2 regions of the Paenibacillus sp. sgz302148 genome follow, and region 2 is predicted to be linked to the other one. Evidence: a T-box and tRNA genes for the amino acid it is inferred to sense, from the RefSeq annotation. Region 2 holds a T-box; the other holds one or more tRNA genes.
What was found. A T-box is a leader RNA that pairs with one kind of tRNA and senses whether it is charged. The one in region 2 lies ahead of metG (methionine--tRNA ligase), so its partner is inferred to be a tRNA-Met.

Region 1 (6,197 bases), on a different contig from region 2:
GTGTTCGGTGAATATGCGCGTAGAGAGAGCGAAAACCATCATACCAAATTTCGCCTATGAAAGGCAAGTTCTTTTTTTCTGTATCGATTTGGGACATCTAGCGCAACTTGGGAGATCCCTGTTCAATCTCAAATCAGGCAAAAAAACGCCGCTGACTCGGCTTCCCTACTCCTTGGAGCGGGTATGGCCAATCGGCGGCGACACCTATGTCGTTGCGATGCGAGATGAGAACGGTCAAAACAAAACCATGCTGCTTGACGTCAAAAGAAAAAAGCTGTCGGCTTACGATAAATTGCCAAAGTATGCCGAAATACTGGACGTGGTCGGCGGTATTCTTTATTACGCCGTGAAAACGTCTTAACAAGCAATAATCATAAGTCAGGGATCTGCCAATCGATTTCGGCCATGCCGTTCTGCCGCAGCAATGCGTTGGCTCGCGAGAACGGCTTGCTGCCGAAAAATCCGCGGTTCGCCGAAAACGGGCTCGGATGCGGCGACTTAATGACATGATGCTTGGACGTGTCGATCAACTCCAGCTTCTCGATGGCATTGTTTCCCCACAAAATAAATACGACCGGCATATCGCGTTCGTTCAGCAAGGAAATGACCCGATTCGTAAACGTCTCCCAGCCGATGCCGCGATGCGAATTCGGCGTATGCTCGCGCACGGTAAGCGAAGTATTCAGCATGAGCACGCCTTGCTCCGCCCAATGCGCCAAATAGCCGTGGTTCGGAATTCGGCATCCCAGATCGTTCTGCAATTCTTTAAACATGTTCTTGAGCGAAGGGGGCTGGGCAATGCCGGGCTTTACCGAAAAGCTTAAGCCATGGGCTTGTCCGGGCCCGTGATAAGGATCTTGTCCCAAAATAACGACTTTCGTCTCTGCAAAAGGCGTAAGGTGCAGCGCGGCAAATATATCGTACATATCGGGGTATACCGTCGCCGTAGCATATTCTTCCTTCAAAAACTGCCGTAGCTTCTGGTAATACGGTTTCTCAAACTCGTCTTCCAATAACGGCACCCAATCGTTCTTTAATATTCCCATGACTAGCTCCCTTCTCCCTAATCCTTTACTGCTTCCTCGATCGATCGTATATGTATGAAAAACTTCGGATAAAATAAAAAAAACCCTATAAAATAGGTTTTTCGTTGGTGGGCCCTGAGGGACTCGAACCCCCGACCAATCGGTTATGAGCCGACCGCTCTAACCAACTGAGCTAAGGGCCCTTATAAAGAATTTGGTTGCGGGGGCAGGATTTGAACCTGCGGCCTTCGGGTTATGAGCCCGACGAGCTACCGGGCTGCTCCACCCCGCGTCGTATTGAACCAATCGCTCCGATCGACAGAGCTAGGATCCTTTATAAGTTATTTTGGTTGCGGGGGCAGGATTTGAACCTGCGGCCTTCGGGTTATGAGCCCGACGAGCTACCGAGCTGCTCCACCCCGCGTCATTGTAACGAACAATCTACAAATTCCGTTGCACCCTCAATTAATAGCGGCAAAAATAAATATACACCATTTGGCACACATTAGTCAACACTTTTTTTCATAACTGCGGCTATGGAACAAACCGAACGCCGAATCGGCCTTTGCGGGACTGGAAAACTTCGATTTCCCGCGGCGTCTCGTAGCCATAGATCCACCAATCGTTCTCCATCCTTTTTACCAAGCAGCCTGCTTGAAACTTGCTATCGTACAATTTAACCCAATAAATCCATTTCATTCGGCGAACCTCCATACATACAAAGGATATATTATGCTTTATCTATATATTTGCCCAAAATCGGCTAAATTATCGCATACATAAAAAGCTCTTCACCGTGAACCGAATAGGTGAAGAGCTGCCATATCATCTTATTCGAGCTTTAGCTTGCGTTTTCTTCCGACTTGTTCTGATTCTCCGATTCACGGAGCTGTTCGTCCCTTTCCTCTTCATCGCGGAAGCGATGGGCGATACGGCTGGAAGCCGAAGCCGCGATGCTGGCTACTAGATCGTCAAGAAACGTATGCACTTGCCGGCCAACCTTCGTATCGAGTTTTTTGATGATGCCGATTTTATGTTTGTCCAGGTGGCCGAACGTCGTGACGGCAATGCTGCCGTAACCTAACACGGAGCCCAATGCCAACGTCTCGTCGCAACCGAATAATCCTTCGTCGGTTTCTACGATGGATTGCAGCGGCTCGGACAATAATCCTTTCTCCGCCAGCGTGTCCAGCTCGATTCCTACTAATAAAGCGTGCTGCAGCTCGCGTTTTTCGAGCACGGCGCGAACGCTGTCGAGACACGATTCGATCCGCAATTCCGAAATATAGGGGGACTGCATTTCATAAACGATTTCTGCGATATCTTCTAGCCTGACGCCGCGATCCTCAAGCTTCTTCAGGACAGCTTCCTTGACTTCTTTGCTATGAACTTTGCGTTTCATGCTTTGCCTCCCCTTCCTATCATGAAGATAAATCTATTATAGCAAGGATTGATATGCAAAAACATCCCAAATGGCCCATAAGGCCATTCGGGATGTCATCTTATCCTATGAATTATTTCGCGTATACTTCAGTCGAAACGGCGCCGCCGTCCATATTAATAGGCCCATTCGGGTTCTTCTTGATTTGCTCCAGCATGGCATCGCCTTTTGTTTTGAATTCCTTGAGCGCATCCTTCACCGTCTTGGTGCCCTTCAGCACTTCATCAAACAGCGGGCGTCCGAGGTCTTGCACCGACCACAGGTTCTGGATTTTTGAGTACAGCTTCGAATCGTTCGTCGGCAGCGCAGGCGTTAACGTATAGAACGCCGCAATGTTATAGTTCAATCCTTCTCGAGGCTGAATGTACTTCTTGCGAAGAACAAGCTCATACGTATTGCGGGATTTCAGCTTCGCCCACTCATCGCTTGTTACGAATTTGATGAACTCCCAAGCCGAGTCCGGATTTTGCGCTTTGGCATTGATCGCGAGCGGATTGTTCATGCCGATCGAACCGCCAACGCCCGGGTTTTCCTGATGTGTAGGAAGCGTTACGACATCCCAATCGACACGCTGGAAGTTTTTGATTTTTTCGGCGTTTTTGTTCATGTCGAGAATACGGCTGATGTAGCCGTAATCGGAGATCACCATCGCGACCCGTCCGCCCATGAAAGGATCTTCGTTCATGATCGACCAGTCTTTGCCGTCTTGCGGCGCAATATCTTGATATTGCGGAATGATTTTATCTTTATACATGCCTGATACCGAAGTCCATACGCGCTCCCATTGCGGCGAGTCGATCGTCATTTTTTCGCCCTTCGTATCGAACATGTTCAAGCCGAGTGGCGCGGCATAAATTTGCTGCATGCTCCAGATCGGATCGCTGCCGGCGTAATTATTGAAGGAGAAGCCGAATTTGCGGTCTTTGCCTTCTCCCTTCGTCACGCGGCGCGCGAGGCTGAATATATCGTCCCATGACATATTATCCGTCGGCGGCTCGACTTGAGCGTCCGTGAACATCTTCTTGTTATAGAACAACGCCGAGGAATAGAACGTTGGTGAAAGAGCGTACAGGTTGCCGTCTCCACTTAACGCTTTCAGTCCTTCAACGACGGTAGGAACGAATTCGTTCAGATCGATTTTATCTTTTTCGATGTTCGGGTTAAGCGAAACGAGCATGTTATCATTGATCAAATCTTGCATCATCTCGAAGCTCGGAATGATCAAGTCCGGCGGATTCGGTCCGGTCAGCATCTCTTTCACTTTTTTCAGCTGATCTTCCGGTTTTTCTTGCTGCGACGAATCGTAACCATACCGATTTCCGCTAACGGCCGAGACGATTTCAACTTTAATATTGGGATGCGTATATTCGAAAATGTCCGTTAACTGCTGGCGCAGGTACGTATCGTCATCGCCGTAGCCGTATACGGTGCCGATGCGAAGCACTTTCTGCTGCTCCGCTTCCCCTGTATTTTTGCTGCACGCCGCCATAAGCGGAATCGTTAACGATAACGTCAACGAAACGACGAGCAGCTTCTTGATAGTCCCCGATTTGCGTTTCATTATGTTTACCCCTCCAATGAATTAGGTGCCTTGATGACGATTTTTTCCCCGTCAAATTCCATCGAAACCTTATCCTTCACTTGCAATGCCTCCAGGAATGTCTTCGGAACCTGAAGTCGCCCGACTCGGTCGACGACGACATACTCCTCATGGGCTTGATCCGTGGTGCCGATTCGGGCCGCGACCTCTTCCCCGGCATGATCCAGATTCGGATTTCGTTTAATAAATTCCGTGCTCGTTAACCCGTCACGGATCGCGACGACACGGTCGACTTTACCCGCGAGCGACAAGTCATGCGTTACGATCACGATCGTAATGCCAATCTCCCTGTTCAACTTGCGGAAAATGTCCATGATCAAGTCCGACGTTTGCGAGTCGACCGAACCTGTCGGTTCGTCCGCCAATAGCATTTTGGGCCGGTTAGCCAGCGAAATCGCGATCGCCACCCGCTGCTGCTCCCCGCCGGACAGCTGATGCAGCTTGTTTTTCATCCGATCCTTGAGGCCCACCCATTCGAGTAATTGCTTCGCATATTCCCGATCGTATTTGCCTGTGAGCATCATCGGCATTTCTACGTTTTCGATCGCCGTCAAATAAGGGAGCAGGTTCCGCGCATTGTTCTGCCAAATGAACCCGACCGTATTCCGCTTATATTCGACGAGCTGATCGTCGGTAATTTTCAGCAAATCCCAATCGCCGACCTTCACTTGACCGGCGGACGGGCGGTCGAGACCGCCCAGAATGTTCAGCAGCGTCGATTTGCCGCTGCCGCTGTTGCCGATAATCGCCATCATTTCGCCGTCGTTCACGGTAATGTTCAGCCCTTGAAGAGCGACGACTTCGATATCGTCCGTTTTGAAAATTTTGACCAAGCCTTCGCACATGATCATCGGTTACCGCTCCTCTCCCATCTTGACCGCCTGGTGAACGCGCAATCTGCGAATGTGCAGGAACAAGAGCGTTGCTCCCGTCAGCATCATGACGCCTACAACCATGTACAGCTGCATCGTATCCTTCGCTTCGAATACGATCCGGAACGGAGGCACCTGTGTCTTGACGTTTTCCGACGTCTGCAGGAACGGCAGGAATAGAATACTTGCCAGCTTGCCGATCAGAATGCCTAACCCAATCGAAAGCCCGGCCGTAAATACTTGTTCAAGCAGCAGCATGCCGGTCAACTGCCTGCGGGACAATCCCATCGCGCGCAAAACGCCGAATTGAACGATCCTGCTCGATAGGTTAAAGAACCAATACAACAAATATCCGATCAGCGAGATAATGACCGAAACGAGAAACCCTAAGCTCAGAATGCCGAATACGCCGCCGCGTGTCGGATGCTTGCTCTGCGTGACGAGCTCGGTTCGCACGTCTTTGATATCGGCGATTTGAATGCCTTTGTCCTCAAGCTGCTTCATGAGCGGCGCCACTTTCGCTCCCGGCTGCATCTTCAGCCAAACGTCGTAAGGGATGATCGGCACCTGATCGTAAATATAGTCTAAATTCGCGATGAAAAACGGCGTTTGATCCGGGTATTGGGCAGGCCAATACGGCAATATACCCACGACGACGAACTCGACGACCTGCTGCTCGATTACGATGGAGATAATGTCTCCCGCCTTCAGCTGATATTGCTTGGCAATATTCGACGGTATAATGACGGATTGCTCGTAAGAGCCTAGCAAGTTCAAAAACTTGAATGGATGAGCAGGGAATAAGTCGTTGCGGAACCATGCCACTTTGGCGAAATCGACATTGTCGATGCCAACGACGTTCCCTTGGCCGATCGAACGCCCGGAGACGATCACGTTGCCTTTCGTCTGCAGTACACGCGCGGCGTTCTCGACGCCTTCCAGCTTGCGGAAAATTTCGAAAGGCGGTTCTGTAAAGTTGATTTTTGTCGGGATATTGTTTCCCCCGCCCGGGCCGCCTGGGCCGCCTCCGCCTTGACCTCCGCCGCCCTGGCCGCCTCCGCCTTGACCTCCGCCGCCCTGGCCACCGCCATTGCCTTGACCTCCGCCATTGCCCTGGCCGCCGCCGTTGCCTTGACCGCCTCCGTTGCCCTGGCCTCCGCCATTGCCTTTGGACGGCTGCTGCAGCTCCGGCGTTCCTTCCCAGGACGTCTTGACAATCACATCGGTACCGTATTGGTACAGCAGCCGTTCGGTCGAGT
Region 2 (6,197 bases):
TCCGGTAATTAGAGCCACGTCCGCGCCGATCACAAAACCGTTACCCGTGACCTGCAAGGTTTGCGGCTTCGGCGTTATGGGAGGAACTTCAACCATATTCGACGCAAGCTCGCCACTTGATGAATCGGCGTAAACCGGATGGGCGGCAGTTATACCGATGGACGAGATGATAATGGATACAATGAGTGCTGCGGTGAAAGACCGTCTGATCCATTTACGGACATTGTAAAGCGTTTTCATAAACAAATAACCTCCATTCAATATTTTTACTTGCCCTGAAAATTGGACTCTATTGGGTTAAGTTTCTATATGCATCACTCCCTTGGATATAACAAAAAAGGGCACAAGTAAAAAAGCGTTGCTTTTTCACTCATGCCCTTTCGGTTACACGTTATATTTTTCCTTTAATATAACATTATCACGTATACATTTCAATATTATCCAATTTTTAAATACGGCGATATTCCGCCTCAACGCTCAAACCATTGTTCACGGCGGGGTCCAACCGAAACGGTCGCCACGCGAACACCGGTTGACGCTTCCACGAATTCGACGTAACGCCGCGCCGCTTCGGGCAAATCTCCGAATGAACGAATGCCGGAGATGTCGCATTTCCATCCTTGCAGCCGGTGCCAGACCGGCTTCGCGGCATCCAGTTTCGCCGTTACGGGGAAGCGGTCTGGCACGCAGCCGTCCCCCAAATCGTAGCCGACGCATACAGGAATTTCGTCCAAGTAGCCTAATACGTCTAAGTTCGTCAACGCAACTTCCGTCGCACCTTGCAGCCTGCAGCCGTACCGGGTCGCAACAACGTCGAACCATCCTACGCGGCGCGGACGGCCCGTCAAAGCCCCGTACTCACCGGCGTCGCCCCCGCGGCTGCGCAGTTCGTCCGCTTCGTCCCCTTGCAGCTCCGTAACAAAAGGGCCTGCTCCGACGCAGCTCGAGTAGGCTTTGACGACAGCCATGATGCGAGTTATCGCATAAGGAGGCAGCCCCGCCCCAACCGGCGCGAAACCGGCCAGCGTCGACGACGACGTCGAAAACGGATAGATGCCATGATCGGGATCGCGAAGCGCTCCCAGCTGGCCTTCCAGCAAAATGGCGTCTCCTTGGGCATAAGCATCGTGCAGCACTGCCGTCGTATCGCCGACGAACGGCCGAAGCTTCTCGCCTTGCTCCAGAAGCGGCGGCAGTAATTCGTCAACTTGAACGGGATTGCTTTCATATAGATGCTGAAGCAGGATGTTCTTGGCCGCCAGCGATTGCTCCAGGCGTCCCCGCAGCCGTTCACCGTCATACAGGTCGGCGACCTGAATACCTAGCTTAGCATATTTGTCGGCATAAAACGGCGCGATTCCCCGCTTCGTCGATCCAAAGCCCCGTGCCCCAAGCCGTGCTTCCTCCAACTCGTCGAACAACCGGTGTACCGGCAATACGATCTGCGCCCGATCCGATACGAGCAGCTTCGGCGCAGGTACACCCCTAGCGATAAGCGTATCCAGCTCTTTCAGCAGCATATCGACGTCAAGCGCCGTCCCCGGGCCGATCACGTTCGTCACATGAGGGTAAAAAACCCCCGAAGGCAGCATATGCAAAGCAAATTTGCCGTAATCGTTAATTATCGTATGCCCCGCGTTGCTTCCGCCTTGATACCGCACGACATAAGCAGACTCCGACGCCAACACGTCCGTCATTTTCCCTTTCCCTTCGTCTCCCCAATTGGCGCCAACGATCGCCGTAACTGTCATTTTTTTCGCCTCCGTACTTGTATTCGCCTTACATCGATTATTATAATGTCGTTAACTACATTAGAATAATTGATATTACTAATACGAGACATAAGACAGGGTGATGACATGGACATTAGCGCAGAATGGTATCGCGTCTTCTACATGACGGCACGAACCGGCTCTTTGACAAAAGCCGCGGAGCAGCTTCACATTACGCAGCCCGCCGTTAGCCAAACGATCCGGCAGCTCGAAACGAAGCTGGGCGGACAGCTTTTTTTCCGGACGGCCAAAGGCGTCAGCCTGACGACGGAAGGCGAAGTTTTGTATCGTTATATCGAACAAGCATTCAGCTTTATGGAAACCGGCGAGAAAAAAATCGTCGAAATGCACAGCCTGCTCGCAGGGGAAATCAACATTGGCGCAAGCGATACGTTGTGCAAGCATTATTTGCTCCCTTATCTGGAGCAGTTTCATCGCCAATACCCGGACATCCGGATCCGCGTCACGAACCGGACGACGCCGGAAACGATCGTGCTGCTGAAAGAAGGCCGAATCGACTTCGGCATCGTCAACCTGCCCGCGGAAGACCGCAAAGTCGAGTTCCGCCAAAGCTCGTCGCAGCAAGATTGCCTTGTCGGCGGGCAAGCTTATGCTGCGCTTGCGGCAAAAGCGTTGCCGCTCGAAGAGCTGAGCCGCTATCCGCTGCTCTTGCTCGAGCAAGGAAGCAATACGCGGCGTTACCTCGACGAATACGCATTATCCCATGGCGTGCAGCTGACGCCGGAATTCGAGCTGGGCAGCATGGATTTGCTCGCCCAGTTCGCACGAAGCGGGTTCGGGCTCGCCTTTGCCGTCCGCAACTTCGTCGCCGAAGAGCTCGCGGCCGGGCAGCTGCTCGAAATCCCGCTTGCGCCTCACGTCCCAGAGCGTCATATCGGCATCGCCACGTTGCGGGACGTCCCGTTGTCGGCGGCGTCCAAAAAGTTCCTTGAACTGCTGCCCTGATCGGATGAAGGGCGGCATGCAAGGAGCGACGGTTCCGGCGCAATCGCCTAGCGGCATAGTGGTATAGTGGCGCGATATAGTGGTCCGGTAGTCGCAACTGCCTCCGCGGATCCCGACTACTGTAGGAACAGGAATAACTGTAAATCCTACAGTTAATTTCTGCCCTCTTGCCCGTTTTTGAACCATTAGGTGCAAACCTGCAGCTATTTTTGACAATCCCCCTGATTTTCGGATTTTGACCGAAAAATACATGCAGTTTCGCAGTTATTTTTCCCCCCCTCCGGGAGTCCGTAAAATAACTGCATTTTCCTAGTTATTTCTCCACACCACCCGGCACTCTCGCATACTAGCACCATCTTCATCACCTCTCCCCCTTCCCAACACTTTCGCTGAACGGTACTCCAGTATTCTCTACGCCGGTCATTCTCATAGCTGCAACATCAGTCATGTTACTTTCCACCACACCGCCCAACACGCTCGCATTTTCTCCTTTACCTCACTACATCGTTAATCCTTTCCGTACTTTGCCGGCATTCCTTTCTTCGTACCGGTTCACTGCTGGCCCTGCGCAAGCAGCCGCGTCTCCTCCTCGATCCGCTCAACGTCGATGCGCTGAAACAAGAGTTCCAGCTCCTGCACCGGGCGATGGCACGGTACCGATACGAGCTTCCAAGCCGGCTGCTCCAAGGCAAGAAACTTCCTGATGCGTTCGCAGGCAAAGGGCAGGAACGGTGCCAGCAGATTCGCCAAATTGGCGATGATCTGCACGTAAGTAAACAGCGTTTCACCGCATGCCGCGCGATCTTGCTTGACCTGCACCCAAGGCTTGCGTTCGTCAAAGTATTTATTCGCGCTGCGAATCGCGGCAAATATCGTTTCGAGCGCTTCCTTCAAATCGCCCTTTTCGATCATCTCTCCCGCCTCGGCGTACAGGCTCGCAAGCAGCCTCTCCCACTCCGCATCCCCGCTTCCTTCCGGAACCCGGCCGTCAAACGATTTGTTAATAAAAGCGAGCGTCCGATTGACGAAGTTGCCGAACGCGCCTAGAAGCTCGCCGTTATGGCTATGAATGAACTCCCTCCAGGAGAAGTCGGTATCCCGTTTCTCCGGGCCGTTCGCAATCAGGAAATAGCGAATCGAGTCCGGCTCGTACCGGCTCAGTAAATACGGCACCCAGACCGCCCAATTCCGGCTGGTCGAAAACTTTTTCCCTTCGAGCGTCATATACTCGCAAGACACGATCCGATCGGGCAAATGCAAGCCCCCCGCGCCTAGTAGCAGTGCTGGCCAAATTAGAGTATGAAACGGTACGTTGTCCTTACCATGCACGTAATACGCAGTGATCCGCCCTAGTCTTTGCTCCTGCTCCTGCCCTTGCCCCCGCACCAGCCCTTGCCCTTGTCCCTGCTCCTGCTCCTGCCCTTGCCCTTCATCCCGACCGTCCAGCCAAAAATCCTCCCAGCGGCCACCGTTCTCTTCCGCCCATTGCTGGCTTGCGGACAAATACCCCGCCACTGCTTCGATCCACACATATATTTTCTTCTCCTCGAAGCCTTCGACGGGCACGTCGACGCCCCAGCTCAAATCTCGCGTGACGGCGCGATCTTGTAACCCTTCCTCCAAGTACCGCTTCGTCAAATGCACGGCATTCTCCCGCCAGCCCTGCGCCTTGTCCTCATACGACGACAGCTCCTCCTGAAACTTGGACAAAGCCAGGTAAAAATGCTCGGTCGGGCGCTCGACCGGCGGATTGCCGCAGAGCTTGCACGTTTTGTCGGCTAGATCGGCCGGATCCAGCAGCGTCGAGCAATAGTCGCATTGGTCGCCGCGCGCCCTCTTGCCGCAGACGGGGCATGTTCCTTCCACGTACCGGTCGGGCAAAAAACGCTGATCCGTTTCGCAATACGTCTGCAAGATCGTTTTCTTATACAAGAAGCCGTTGTCCAGCAGCTTCAAAAACAATTGCCGTACGACCCGATGGTGAACGGGCTGGTCGGTTCGGGTGTACAGATCGTAGCTAAAGCCGAGCCTCTCGAAGCAATCGACGAATTCGCGATGAAACCGGTCAGCGATATCTCCGGGGGCAACACCCTCTTGCGCAGCCTGAACGGCAACCGGCGTACCGTGGCAGTCGCTGCCCGATACGTACAACACCCGGTTTCCTTTCGCGCGAAAATAACGCGCCAGAACGTCCCCGGGCAGCAGGCTGGCTACCCGCCCCAAGTGCAAAGAACCGTTCGCATACGGCCAAGCGCCGCCGATAAAAATGTTGTCCATACACATTTTCCTCCTTTTTTTGGACGCAAAAAAGCTCTCATCCACAAGGGACGAGAGCCTATACTCACGCGGTACCACCCAATTTTCATGAACATCTCGCGATGCTCGCCTCTTCAGGTACGCCGCTAGCGCGGTTATACCCTAGCACGTTAACGGGTGCGGGAACCGGCGCAGCCTACAACCGGATGAGGTTTCGGTGCGCAGCTCGGAGACCATGTTCGGGCAGGTATTCTTCGCTCCTTTTCACCAACCGGAGCTCTCTGGAGAAGACATCGCCGCCGTACTCTTTCTCTTCATTGCTATTATCTGAATATTCTAGTTATTGGGATTATACGGAACCCTGCAATTGATGTCAAGACGGTCTATTTCGCCAAACGCCGAGTCCGCCATCAATACAGCGGGTACTTCACCCGCAAGTCTTCGCGGAACGTGATGTTCGCGTCCTCGCGGATGTAATGGCAGACGTATGATCTTCGCCAACGGTTCGCGCTCCGGTTTTTGTTCGAGGAATGGATGAGCAGCTCGTGGAAAAACAAAATATCGCCCTTTTCCATGATCACGGGAATTTGCTTGCTTAGATCCGTGCCTTCCGTTTCATCGGTCCACGACTCATGCTCCTCCAGATTTTTGACGGCGCCATGCGGCAGAAGGCCGAGCTTATGCGTGCCCGGAATGACCCATAAACAGCCGTTCTCCTCGTCAACCTTGTCCTCCATCGCAATCCAGGCCGCGATCATCGTCATCGGATCGTTTTTAATATAATAATAATCCTGGTGCGAAGCTTGGCCCGGCGAACCCGGCTCCTTGTAGAAATACATGCTTTGCACGCAAACCGCCTCTTTGCCCATCAGCTGGGCCAAGCCGCCGCGGATCGCCGGAAGCTTCATCACCTGACGGGAAAAGCTGTCGTGCTTGTGCGGGTTAAATAACCGAAGCGAATACTTCTTGCTCTCCTCGCATGCCGCCCATTCCGGCATCGGATGCTGATTTCGCACATCATAGATGTGTCCGTTAAAGGCATCGATCAAATCGCCGCTGCATCCTCCAGGCAAAATGACATATCCGTTTTCTTCATAAAACCGAACCTGATCTTCCGTTAAAGGCTTTAACAATTCAGTTGCCGTCTTCACCCGCGTGCATCTCCTTTTGCCATATCGAATAATTATCTATACGACAACGATA

Region 1: it has a tRNA-Met gene. The T-box ahead of metG (methionine--tRNA ligase) is inferred to sense a tRNA for this amino acid. The anticodon was not compared.

Annotation. Positions count from the first base shown of each region.
Region 1 covers NZ_JBVYOJ010000004.1:294,499-300,695, forward strand. The annotation lists gene AC0LWM_RS08515 (hypothetical protein) at 1-361, shown strand, start outside; gene AC0LWM_RS08520 (uracil-DNA glycosylase) at 372-1,046, opposite strand; tRNA gene AC0LWM_RS08525 (tRNA-Ile) at 1,152-1,228, opposite strand; tRNA gene AC0LWM_RS08530 (tRNA-Met) at 1,241-1,317, opposite strand; tRNA gene AC0LWM_RS08535 (tRNA-Met) at 1,373-1,449, opposite strand; gene AC0LWM_RS08540 (hypothetical protein) at 1,560-1,724, opposite strand; gene AC0LWM_RS08545 (phosphatidylglycerophosphatase A family protein) at 1,867-2,427, opposite strand; gene AC0LWM_RS08550 (ABC transporter substrate-binding protein) at 2,540-4,027, opposite strand; gene AC0LWM_RS08555 (ABC transporter ATP-binding protein) at 4,033-4,917, opposite strand; gene AC0LWM_RS08560 (ABC transporter permease) at 4,921-6,197, opposite strand, start outside.
Region 2 covers NZ_JBVYOJ010000008.1:258,659-264,855, reverse strand. The annotation lists gene AC0LWM_RS14290 (beta-N-acetylglucosaminidase domain-containing protein) at 1-240, opposite strand, end outside; gene AC0LWM_RS14285 (adenylosuccinate synthase) at 471-1,751, opposite strand; gene AC0LWM_RS14280 (LysR family transcriptional regulator) at 1,860-2,738, shown strand; gene metG (methionine--tRNA ligase) at 3,291-5,015, opposite strand; T-box leader at 5,059-5,321, opposite strand; gene AC0LWM_RS14270 (phytanoyl-CoA dioxygenase family protein) at 5,405-6,145, opposite strand.